One region of the Shewanella sp. SM23 genome, then DNA from elsewhere that is predicted to be linked to it. Evidence: predicted binding sites of a transcription regulator. Region 1 holds the regulator's gene; the other holds the start of a gene.
What was found. Region 1 encodes MetJ, which represses methionine synthesis genes. Its sites were predicted from a motif close to TAGACGTCTAGACGTCTA; they were not measured.
Positions count from the first base shown of each region.

Region 2: a site for MetJ is predicted at 4,376-4,393, ahead of metK (methionine adenosyltransferase). Genes of this name have one in related genera too.

Region 1 is NZ_JAKKRM010000012.1:118,883-124,880, forward strand. It holds gene L5L98_RS15095 (bifunctional aspartate kinase/homoserine dehydrogenase II) at 1-2,055, opposite strand, end outside; gene metB (cystathionine gamma-synthase) at 2,067-3,230, opposite strand; gene metJ (met regulon transcriptional regulator MetJ) at 3,443-3,757, shown strand; gene L5L98_RS15110 (sulfite exporter TauE/SafE family protein) at 3,892-4,635, shown strand; gene nrfD (NrfD/PsrC family molybdoenzyme membrane anchor subunit) at 4,742-5,689, opposite strand; gene L5L98_RS15120 (4Fe-4S dicluster domain-containing protein) at 5,692-5,998, opposite strand, start outside.
Region 2 is NZ_JAKKRM010000004.1:39,256-45,253, reverse strand. It holds gene L5L98_RS06640 (TonB-dependent receptor domain-containing protein) at 1-2,006, shown strand, start outside; partial or broken gene L5L98_RS06635 (IS5/IS1182 family transposase) at 2,137-2,462, opposite strand; gene L5L98_RS06630 (hypothetical protein) at 2,540-3,025, opposite strand; gene metK (methionine adenosyltransferase) at 3,182-4,333, opposite strand; gene tkt (transketolase) at 4,779-5,998, shown strand, end outside.

The sequences.
Region 1 (5,998 bases):
CGCCAAAGCGGCTGGTACGAGTGAGCGCAGCTCAATATCTTCAAGCTCGATTTCAAGGCCAATCTCACGGGCTAAGATAAGCAGTTTACGCTGCATATCACGGCCGGAGAGATCGTCGCGGGGATCGGGTTCAGTAATACCTAAGCCTCTGGCTTCAATCACTAATTCTGAAAATGGCTTACTAGTATCGTATTTCTCAAACAACCAACACAAGGTGCCGGAGAAAATCCCGCCCACCGCTTCAACGCTATCACCGCTGTTACGCAGATCATTTAGCGCATGTTGGATAGGTAAACCAGCGCCACAGCTGGCGTTATAGCGCCAAAACAAACGACGATTACCCAGTTGCTGCTTTAACTCTCGATAGAAAGGCAGTGGACCCGAGCCCGCAAGTTTATTCGCGCTCACCACATGGATGCCACGCTCGAACAGTTCTGGATATTGCAGCGTCAAACTGGCGCTGGCACTGATATCTAAGGCCACCAGCTCATCGCAATTAACTTGCTCTAATTGCTCGAATAAATGTTCATACTGCCAAGGCGTTGCTTCAGTATTAAACTCTGTTTGCCACGCGGCAAGATTAATCCCAGTTGATTTAATCAAGGCTTTACTCGAACTGACTAAACCGACTAACTCAACACTGGCTTCGAGTTCATGGTCCAATGATGGTGAAACCGACTTAAACAGATCGATCCAAGCCTCACCGATATTACCCACACCGAGCAGCAGGACACCAATGCGTTTACGCGGGCCAGCGCAGCGGCGGTGGACTTTTTGGGTTAACAGATTCACCTGTGACTGGGGCACTAACGTCACTAAACTTAAATCGCCACTGAACAAAGGTTTAGCATCACGGCTCAGTAAACGGGCAAAGCTACGACGATAATGTTCGGCGTCGGCACTCACTAATGCGACTAAACCAAAATCTGTGTTGATCTGCTGATCGCTGATCCCTAATGCTTCTGCCTCGGCATCGAGTAATCTTTGAACTTGTTTTTGATTCTCAGCGGTATAGGCAAGTTCAACCCTTTGATGGGCAGAGGTCCAATGGGCCAATGGCGTTAAACCCGCGGCAATCAATAAATCTAATAAACGAGTTAACTCCCCTGTGAGTTTAAAGCCGAACAGGACGACAGCATTGAGGTTAGTCACCACAGGCGCGCTCGCCGACGAACTGTGGGGCGCGATTAAGGTAAAGTCGGTGTGGGACGCATAACTTGAACGCACCGCTAAGCTCACTTCGGTATTGAATAACGGCTGCAAAGTGCGCGAATGCAATACTGGCGAGCCTAAACGCGCTAGGCGATCGGCTTCGGCAAGTGACATACTTTTCAGTAACTTGGCATCGTTGATTTTATTAGGATCGGCGTTGAACACCCCTTCCACATCGGTCCAAATGGTCACGCGCTCGATATCGGCGAGACTAGCAATCAGGCTGGCGCTAAAATCTGAACCATTACGACCAAGTAACAAGGTATCGCCACGCTCGTTAGCACAGATAAAACCTGTGATCACTAAGCGTTCATTGGGATGCGCGGCTAATAGGGCTTGTACTTTAGCGCGGGATTCTTGTACCCGAATTTGCGGCACAGCGGCTTCATCGGCCACTAAAATTGAACAGGCATCCACATGGCTTGCCGCCACGCCAGATTCGCGCAGTAGCGCCGCCATTAAACGTGCCGACCAACGTTCGCCAAAGCTCACCACATGGTTGATTTGGTATTCATTGCGCTCGTCTAAGGACAACAGGCTGATGAGTTGCGCTTTATCAGTGGCCAAACGCTCACGCAGATCGCGGGCTTGTTCATTCGACAACAACTGCTCAATCAACCCCTGTTGGTAACTGATCAGCACTTGTAATTCTTCTTGCCATAGCTGACCCGCATCACGCAGCGCTAATAATTTATACAGGAAATTCGTGCTTTTACCCGCCGCAGAGACCACCACGAGATCATCACTATGACCGTGGGTTAACAGGATATGGGCGACTCGGCGATAACAATCGGCATCCGCTAAACTGGAGCCACCAAATTTATGTAAGTGACAACGTGCCATCTATTATTCCTCTACTGACAAGCCGCAACGGCGGCTAATCCTGCTTGAATATCTGCAACTAAATCGGCGGCATCTTCAATACCCACCGATAGACGCAATAGGGTGTCCTTAATACCAGCCTCGAAGCGCGCTTGCGGCTCCATGGCTCTGTGGGTCATAGTGGCAGGCACTGCCACTAAACTTTCGACGCCACCTAAACTTTCCGCCACGCTAAATAAGCTGAGTGCACCTAAAAAGGCCACCACTTCGGCCTCACCGCCTTTGAGCTCAAAACTCAGCATAGCGCCAAAGCCCTGTTGTTGCTTGGCCGCAATGGCGTGACCAGGGTGATCCGCAAGCCCTGGGTAATAGACTTTACTCACCACAGGGCTTTGGGTTAATACCTCAATAATACGCTGGGCATTGGTTTGATGCTCGCGAATACGCACCGCTAAGGTACGCAGGCCGCGCAGGGTCAGATAACTGTCGAAGGCCGACCCCGTTAAGCCTAGAGTGTTCGACCACCAATGTAAGCTTTCGCCGATTTGCGCGTCTTTGGCGACCACAGCGCCGCCGACCACATCGCTGTGACCATTGATATATTTAGTGGTGGAGTGGATAACGATATCCGCGCCTAACAATAGGGGTTGTTGCAATATCGGCGATAAAAAGGTGTTATCGACCACCACCAGCGCGCCGACCTCATGGCTCGCCTTAGCAATGGCTTCGATATCTACCACACGCAATAATGGGTTCGATGGGGTTTCGAGCCACACCATCTTAGGATTCTGCGCAATGGCGGCGGCTAACGCTTGGCTGTCGGTTTGGTCGACCACTATGAGCTTAAACTGGCCTTTCTTCGCCAAGTTGGTAAATAAACGGTAGGAACCACCATAGCAATCATGGGGCACAACTAATAGGTCATCGGGGCCGAGCAAAGTAGTCACTAAGGTGATGGCCGCCATGCCAGTGCACGTCACTATGCCAGTGGCGCCCTTTTCTAATTGCGCTAATGCTTCGCCTAAAATGCAGCGCGTTGGGTTGCCTGAACGACTGTAATCGAATTCGCGGGGATTTTTATGACCATCGAAGGCGTAATTAGTCGACAAATAAATCGGTGGCACAACTGCGCCATATTGAGTATCGCTTTCGATACCCTGACGCACTGCCAGTGTGGCTAATTGACGCTCTGCCATGGGTGGACTCCTAAATTCGGTAGACTGATAGAGATGTCTGGACGTCTAAATGTACCTAAGCCCAACGCCATCGTCAATAGGCGTGAAGACGTTTAGACGTCTGAACATAAAGAAATCTGTTTGCAATCACAAAGAAATAGTAGCAATAATTTGACTGTTCTTTGTAAGGGTTTAAAATCTGCCCCGAATTTAGCGTTATAACAGGTGAGTCAATGACTGAATGGAATGGGGAATACATCAGCCCCTATGCTGAACATGGCAAGAAGAATGAACAAGTAAAAAAAATTACTGTGTCTATTCCGCTCAAAGTGCTTAAGGTCCTCACGGACGAACGTACTCGTCGTCAGGTCAATAATTTGCGTCACGCCACCAACAGCGAGCTGTTGTGTGAGGCATTTTTGCACGCCTACACTGGCCAGCCATTGCCCAACGATGAAGATCTGTCAAAAGATAATCCAGACAGCATTCCCGCAGAAGCCAAGTTGTTGATGGATCAAATGGGAATCGAGTGGGAAGACATGGAATAGCGACTCGTCGCTTTTAAAGTCATATCACAGTGCTCATCAATAGGGATCGTTAACGATCCCTTTTTGTTTATACCCAAGCGACTTCAAACTTTAAATTTCACCATCTTGAGTTGGTTTGGGATATAGGAAATCCTATGTTTTCTATGATAGATCCACAGACACTCGCCTTAGCCTCGCTGGTCGTGTTTCTGGGCGCCTTAACCCAAAGTCTGATTGGGTTTGGGCTTGCGGTTGTCGCCAGTCCTTTACTGTATATCGTCGATCCACAACTTGTACCTGCGCCTGTTATTGCTATGGGTTTCTCCATCGCCCTGCTGACCTTAGTGCGTGAGCGCGGTCACTTAGAATTCAATGGCTTGCAATATGCGCTCCTAGGCCGCGTGCCCGGTGGTTTTATCGGCGCGAGTTTATTACTGTTTGCGCCTCAACCCATACTCGGTTTATCCATCGCCGCTATTGTGACTGTCGCAGTGATCCTCAGCCTGTATAAATTCAGCCTGCCAGTGAATAAGAAAACCCTCTTCGGTGCGGGCGTGGTTTCAGGGATCTTCGGCAATATCGCCGCGATTGGTGGCCCGCCGATGGCGATTTTGTTGGCAGGCAAAGATGCCTCGCAGTTTCGCGCAGCGCTGTCGGCCTTCTTCATTTTTAGCTCCATGATTGCATTGATCATTTTAGCGATCACAGGCTTATTAGAATTAAAACATCTGTGGCTGTCGTTGATGCTGCTCCCCTCAGTGATTTTAGGTTACTTAGTCGCAGGGCGATTAGTAGGCCGTGTCGATAAAGAGAAGACAAAGATAGCGACGTTAGTCCTGTGCAGTATCAGCGCCTTAGTGCTAACGGTGAAGTCGGTTATCGAGTTATTACCCCAATAAGCGTCCTGCTTGTACTGGCAAACCTTCTCAAGATTCAAACAATAAAAAAGCACTGACATTGCCAGTGCTTTTTCTTTATCTATCAATATGTAAAGCCAGATTACACTCAGCTTAAATAGCTTTGCCCTGCGTACACAATAAAGTGTCTTAAGGCGAGTACGCCCGTTAAGCTCGCACAAGCCACCATGATCATCGCCCCCTTAGTGTGGCGAGTCGCGGCGGGTAGCAGCATAAACAGCAATGGAATACCAAAACCTATACCGACAACGCCTATCCAGAACACGCTTGCCCATAGCCCAGACGTTAACGATGCTAAGGCCGCAGCAGCCGCGCCGCCCTTGAAGTACAAGGCGCAGAACAACATGAACAGGAACAGAATTTCAATCGCCATCACAGGCAATTCTAAACCGTGCATCTTCACTAAAGTTTTGTCGTGGCTGTCAGTCTTAAACATCAGCAACGCCAGTACCGCATTTGCCGCAGCGCCCGCCGATAGACCTGACACTAAAAACAGCGCAGGCAGTACCGCAGTGTTGAGCATAGGATAAGCATTCATCGCCGAAATTAAGAAGCCAGTGTAAGCCCCTACGCCAATGGCGAGGACAAACAACAATACTTCAATCAGCTTTCGAAATGGCATAAGTAACTTAGCGATAGGTGTTAGGAAACCCAACCCCCATTTTGGTAAGTCATCCCGCAGCACAATAATGGCGTACGCAAAAGCTAAGGGAGAATACGCCAGCAGCGCCAGCACCCCAATGGCCATCACAGACTGGAAGTTATAGTGAATTAAGATCAGCCAAAAGTGGAATGGTTTGGTTAAATCAAACACTAAGCAGGCTAAACCTAAGCTAATCGCCACAGGCCCAATAATGGCGGCCGCCTTTAGAATGCTGCTTTCAGCTCCCGCGCTGAGTTCCTTATTCGCCCAGCGTAAACCAATGCCAATCAATAAACTGCCCGCGGATAACCCCGCCATAAACAGGTAAACGGCGATGACCCAGTGCCAAGTGACAGGATCATATTGCGCCATGTCGCCCCAAGTATTGTTCATAATCAAATCCCCCCTCTTTTGGTAGGAACGCGATATACCCTAGGTTTTGTGCCCAAATGGGTTTTATCTTGGTAAGTGATTTTAGTGTTGAGCATGATGGCCACTTCACTCTGCGGATCATTAGCATCACCAAACACTAAGGCATCGGTTGGACACACAGTCACACACGCTGGCTCTTCGCCCCGTGCTAAACGACTGTCTTTACAGAAGTTACACTTATCCGCCGCCTTGGTTTCTGGGTTCATAAAGCGCACTTTATAAGGGCACGCTGCCACACAGTACATACAGCCGACACACTTCTCGGAATGG
Region 2 (5,998 bases), on a different contig from region 1:
ATCGAATTGAAGTTATTCGTGGGCCAGCATCAACGTTATACGGTGCAGATGCTTTAGGTGGTGTGGTGAACATCATCACTAAAAAAGTGGGCGACGAATGGTCTGGCTCTATCACTCACAGCCGAACTCATCAAACCAATGATGCCTATGGCGAAGATATCACTACCGATTTCAGCGTGATGGGTCCCCTCATTAAAGGCGTTCTTGGGTTATCGATTCATGGCAGTATTTATGATCGAATGGGGTCTACACCAGAGTACGCACCAGTAGATTATCCTAATGGAGAAGTACGCACTCGTTCACTCGGTTTTGGTGGTGGCGGTAAAACCGTCGATAACGAAAATCATATGTTAGGTGGGAGTTTAAGTTGGACACTAAATGAACATCACAAAATTTGGTTTGATTTAGATTCCTCATCTCAAGATTATGATAATACGCCACTGATCAATGATAACGGTGAACGAGAGTATCCGCTTGGTACTGTTGATAATATCGATAGTCTCTGGATTGCCAGTAACTTCTGCAAAGGCGGTGTAGGTTCCCGTGAGGCTGCTTGTCTAGCCAGCGGTGGTGAATGGGCAAGACGATCAAATCCGCGAGCGGGTTACAGCGAGACTCAAAAATTTACCCGTGATGCTTGGGCGTTAACCCATGAAGGTGCTTGGGATTTTGGTACAAGCTTTGTGTCACTATCCTATGTAGACACACAAAATAATGGCCGCACACTGCCATTTACCACTGCTGAACGAGTATTACTACTGCAGATGATTGATGGTAAAGGGGATTACACCGGCATGACTGAAGCCGAACGTAAAGCGATTGCTGAATCCACTTTCCTGCCTAGACCTAAACGCGAAATGGCAAGTAATCAATATACGCTTGATATGAAACTCGATATTCCATTTGAAGCTGCAGGAAATCATGTCGCAGTGACGGGGGCGCAGGTGATTCGTGGTGAGTTGAAAGACGGTGTATTTGGTATGGAAGAAGGTACGCCTGGCGCAGTACAAGAACACAATATGTGGTCTGTTTTTGCTGAAGATACATGGAGCATGACTTCTGATTTATCTGTTACTGCGGGTTTACGTCATGATGATCATGAAATATTTGGCAACCAACTCAGCCCACGTCTATACGGCGTTTACACCATTAATAATGAGTGGACTGTAAAGGGTGGGGTGAGCACAGGCTTTAAAACACCTAAAACCACACAATTGTATGATGGTGTCGTTGGCTTTGGTGGCCAAGGAACCTCACCGCAATTTGGTAACCCAGATCTCGAAGCTGAAACCAGTGTGTCCAGCGAAGTCGCCCTGTATTGGTCTCATCCAGATGGCCATAATTTTAACGTCACTATCTTTAAAAATGATTTTGACGATAAGATTGCTTCACAACCCTGTGGTAAAGGTACGAGCATAGAATGTTCCGATGCGGGTGAATATGCTGATTTAGGTTATGCAGTCAGTAGCAAAACAGTCAACATAGATAAAGTTACTATTCAAGGTGCTGAGCTCGCGGGACGTTGGGAAATTCTAGATGCCTTAACGTTAAATGCTAATTATACTTACACAGATAGCGAGCAGAAAAGCGGTGCAGAGCAAGGCCGTCCACTCGGCAACAGTGCCAAGCATATGGCAAACGCGACATTAAAATGGGAGTTGACCGACTCATTTAACGTATTCTTGACCTCAGAATACCGTGCTAAACGTTATCGCTCTTGGGATATCATTAATGATGCTGCACTCTACTATAAAGGTTATAACGTGTTCCATCTTGGTGGTTCTTATCAGGCGAGTGAGTTTGTCACCTTCAACATGCGAGTAAATAACTTGTTTGATAAAGATTTTACTTCATACGATATTGTCTTCACCGAATGTAGTGACACTAGCACCACTTGTGTCTCTGACGATAATGGCCAAAACGGATACACAGCATCTTACGTTGATGATTTTAATAACAAAGATAAGGCCCGTAACTTCTGGGTTGGTATGAATGTACGTTTCTAAACGAATACCCTGTGCATTAGCCATTATTTGATATTCATGGGCGATAGATAAAACTGAGAGTTACCCGTTTGATAAAGGTATCCACTATCAATTAAACAATAGGGTAACTCTCATTACTCATTACTCATTACTCATTACTCAGTGCACCTGCACTGTGCTGGTGAGTCCGCACTATCGAGCCATCAATAAAGACCCATTCCGTGTCGGCCATTTTTACTAAAGCTTTGAGTAAATAGGCCTGAATGTCTTTTTAGATCATAAATGAAACCCTCTAAAAACCGTACTCCAATGGCCCAACTCTTTGGGTCAATCTTGCTAAGGGGGGCCTACTAGAAGGCGGTAAAGAATGCCTTCAAATGTTTATCTATGTTCAGGTTTATCATAAACACGGCCTGTGCTGTTCATTAAATGAAATAGCGTTTCCCTGCGTGCATTGGTTAGTATCAATCTTGGCATGCTCTCTAAAAATCATTCTCGAAAGCTCAATAGACCCTAGATGAAGTCAGAAAAATTAAAGGTGCTAGCGTATAAGCCTACAGAATCAGCCATTGTCCGTTTGGATAAGTACCAATATAACCAAAGGGTATTCTTCCACAGAGATACCAAGATAGGCGTTCACTCGTAAAGGCTGAAAGTTTAACGTCAGCTAGGAGCAGTGTTGCGAGCGTATTAGCGTCATCGGATGTCAGCGCGCATATTTCTGCAACGGGAATAATTTTCCAAGTGGAGAGGTAAGCTGACTTAGAAATTTCATCGACTTCGCTGTCAGAAATCCAAGCATGCACATCATTTACTACTGCCTTTGTTTTTAACGAATTTGCCATGTCATGGTCTGTTACACACAGGCTTTCATAGTGGATTTCGTAAGGTGTTTCAAAAAAGGCTTCAGGATCGGATTCAAGAAAAGCGGCGATCTCCTCTAATGTACCGTATGTCTTTGCTGTTTCCTCTGGCAGACCTACGTTGGCTGCCCATGCACAAGATTGAAGTTGCTGTAATAAGATGGCGTTATCGGTCATGGGGTCTGTGCACTCTAATGGTCTGTGTATATGCTGTTTTTTATCTTGCCATATTTGTCTTAGCACTATTAATCTAACCAAATGTCAGACATAAAAAAACCGCTGGATAGCGGTTTTTTTATGGGTCTTAAGTGTAAAAATTGAAATGAATTAAGACTATAGACCTGCGTCAGCGCGCAATATTTCGGCTTTATCAGTAGCTTCCCATGGGAATTCGCTGCGACCAAAGTGGCCATAAGCGGCGGTCGCTTGATAAATTGGACGTGCTAAATCTAGCATGGCCGTTAAACCGTATGGGCGAAGTTCAAAGTGTTGACGGACTAACTTGATCAGCACTTCTTCAGACACCTTACCAGTACCGAAGGTCTCGATGCTGATAGAGGTCGGCTCTGCCACACCAATAGCGTAAGACACTTGGATTTCACAGCGATCAGCAAGACCTGCTGCAACGATGTTTTTTGCTACATAACGGGCAGCATATGCCGCGCTACGATCCACTTTTGATGGATCTTTACCAGAGAATGCGCCACCACCATGACGGGCCATGCCGCCGTAGGTGTCAACGATGATCTTACGACCGGTTAAGCCGCAATCACCTACTGGACCACCGATAACAAAACGGCCAGTTGGGTTGATAAAGAACTTAGTATCTTTGTTTAACCATTGAGCCGGTAATACAGGCTTGATAATGGTTTCCATCACGCCTTCAATTAAATCGGCTTGTGAAACGTCATCTCTGTGTTGAGTCGACAACACAACTGCATCGATACCGACAATTTTGCCATCATCATAGGCAAAAGTGACTTGGCTTTTCGCATCTGGGCGTAACCAAGGTAGCGTGCCATTTTTACGCACTTCAGACTGACGTTTCACTAATGCGTGAGCATAGGTGATAGGTGCAGGCATCAGAATGTCGGTTTCGTTGTTAGCATAGCCAAACATTAACCCTTGATCGCCAGCCCCTTGCTCTGCAGGGTCTGCGCGGTCTACACCTTGATTAATGTCGGGTGATTGCTTACCAATGGCGTTTAATACTGCGCACGAGTCTGCATCAAACCCCATATCTGAATGGGTATAACCAATTTCACGCACCGTTTTACGGGTGATTTCTTCAATATCAACCCAGGCAGAGGTAGTGACTTCACCACCCACTAATACCATGCCGGTTTTGACATAAGTTTCACACGCTACGCGTGCTTTTGGATCTTGAGCCAGAATTGCATCTAGCACAGCATCAGAAATCTGATCTGCAATCTTATCGGGATGACCTTCTGAGACCGACTCAGAAGTAAACAAGTGCTTTGCCATAGTAGGAAAATCTCGTCGTTAGCATTCAAACGTGTAGAAGCATCTACATCTAGACGGCTATTTTAGTTTAAATCCGATTGCCGATCACCCCCGATAATAAAAAATCCTCTCAGATTGTGACCTGAAAACGACTACGCTCTGTCATAAATAGGTTATTTTACTTATATTTCATAGCATTAAGTTTACTATGTTTTTGAGAAATTTATTTCTCCATTACAAGTGATCCTTGCTATGCCCTCTCAAGTAAACGCCAGCAAAGTGACTGGCTTGTTTCTGCGACTTGTATACCCAAGCGACCTGAATCCTGCATCTTCAGGTTGTTTGGGTACATATTCGCCCATCTTTTGCTGAGTGAATGGTAATTTTAGTTTGCGTCACACTGGCATGTAGGGGAAAATATGCATCCAAATTGCCCGCTAGACCCCACAAACAAGCAGGAGAGAGCATGTCTTCCCGTAAAGTACTCGCAAACGCAATCCGTGCGTTAAGTATGGATGCAGTTCAAAAAGCAAATTCAGGCCATCCCGGCGCCCCAATGGGTATGGCAGATATTGCTGAAGTGCTGTGGAATGATTTCCTTAAGCACAACCCGAACAATCCGAAATGGGTAGATAGAGATCGTTTTATCCTCTCTAACGGTCACGGTTCAATGCTGATTTACTCTTTACTTCACCTGACTGGTTATGAATTACCAATTGAAGAGCTAAAACAGTTCCGTCAATTGCATTCTAAAACACCGGGTCACCCAGAATACGGTTACACACCAGGTGTTGAAACCACAACGGGTCCACTCGGTGCGGGCATCAGCAACGCTGTCGGTATGGCGATTGCTGAGAAAACCTTAGCGGCACAGTTTAACCGTGATGGTCACGATATCGTTGATCACTATACTTACTGCTTCCTCGGCGATGGCTGTTTGATGGAAGGTATTTCCCACGAAGCCTGTTCATTAGCCGGTACTTTAGGTTTAGGTAAACTGGTCGCATTTTGGGATGATAACGGTATTTCTATCGATGGCCATGTTGAAGGCTGGTTTACCGATGATACGCCAAAACGTTTTGAAGCTTACGGCTGGCATGTGATTACCGGTGTTGACGGTCACGATAGCGCGGCAATCCGTGCTGCTATCGAAGCGGCGAAAGCGGTGACTGATAAACCAACAATGATTTGCTGCAAAACCATTATCGGTTTTGGTTCCCCCAACAAATCTGGCAGCCACGATTGTCACGGCGCGCCACTAGGCGATGCAGAAATCGCAGCCGCCCGTGAATTCCTTGGCTGGCCACATGCACCATTTGAAATCCCTGCTGACGTTTATGCCGGTTGGGATGCCAAAGAAGCCGGTGCGGCCCGTGAAGCAGCGTGGAACGAGAAGTTTGCAGCATATCGCGCTGCTCACCCAGAACTGGCTGCTGAATATGAGCGTCGCGTTCTAAAAGGTGAATTACCGGCTGATTTCGAAGAAAAAGCGCAGGCATTCGTACAAGCATCACAAGACAAAGCCGAAGGCATTGCGAGCCGTAAAGCCTCACAAAATGCTATTGGTGCATTTGGCGCTATGTTGCCTGAACTGTTAGGCGGCTCTGCTGATTTAGCGGGTTCTAACTTGACACTGTGGTCAGGTTCTAAAGGTATTCAAGACGACCCAGCTGGTAACTACATTTA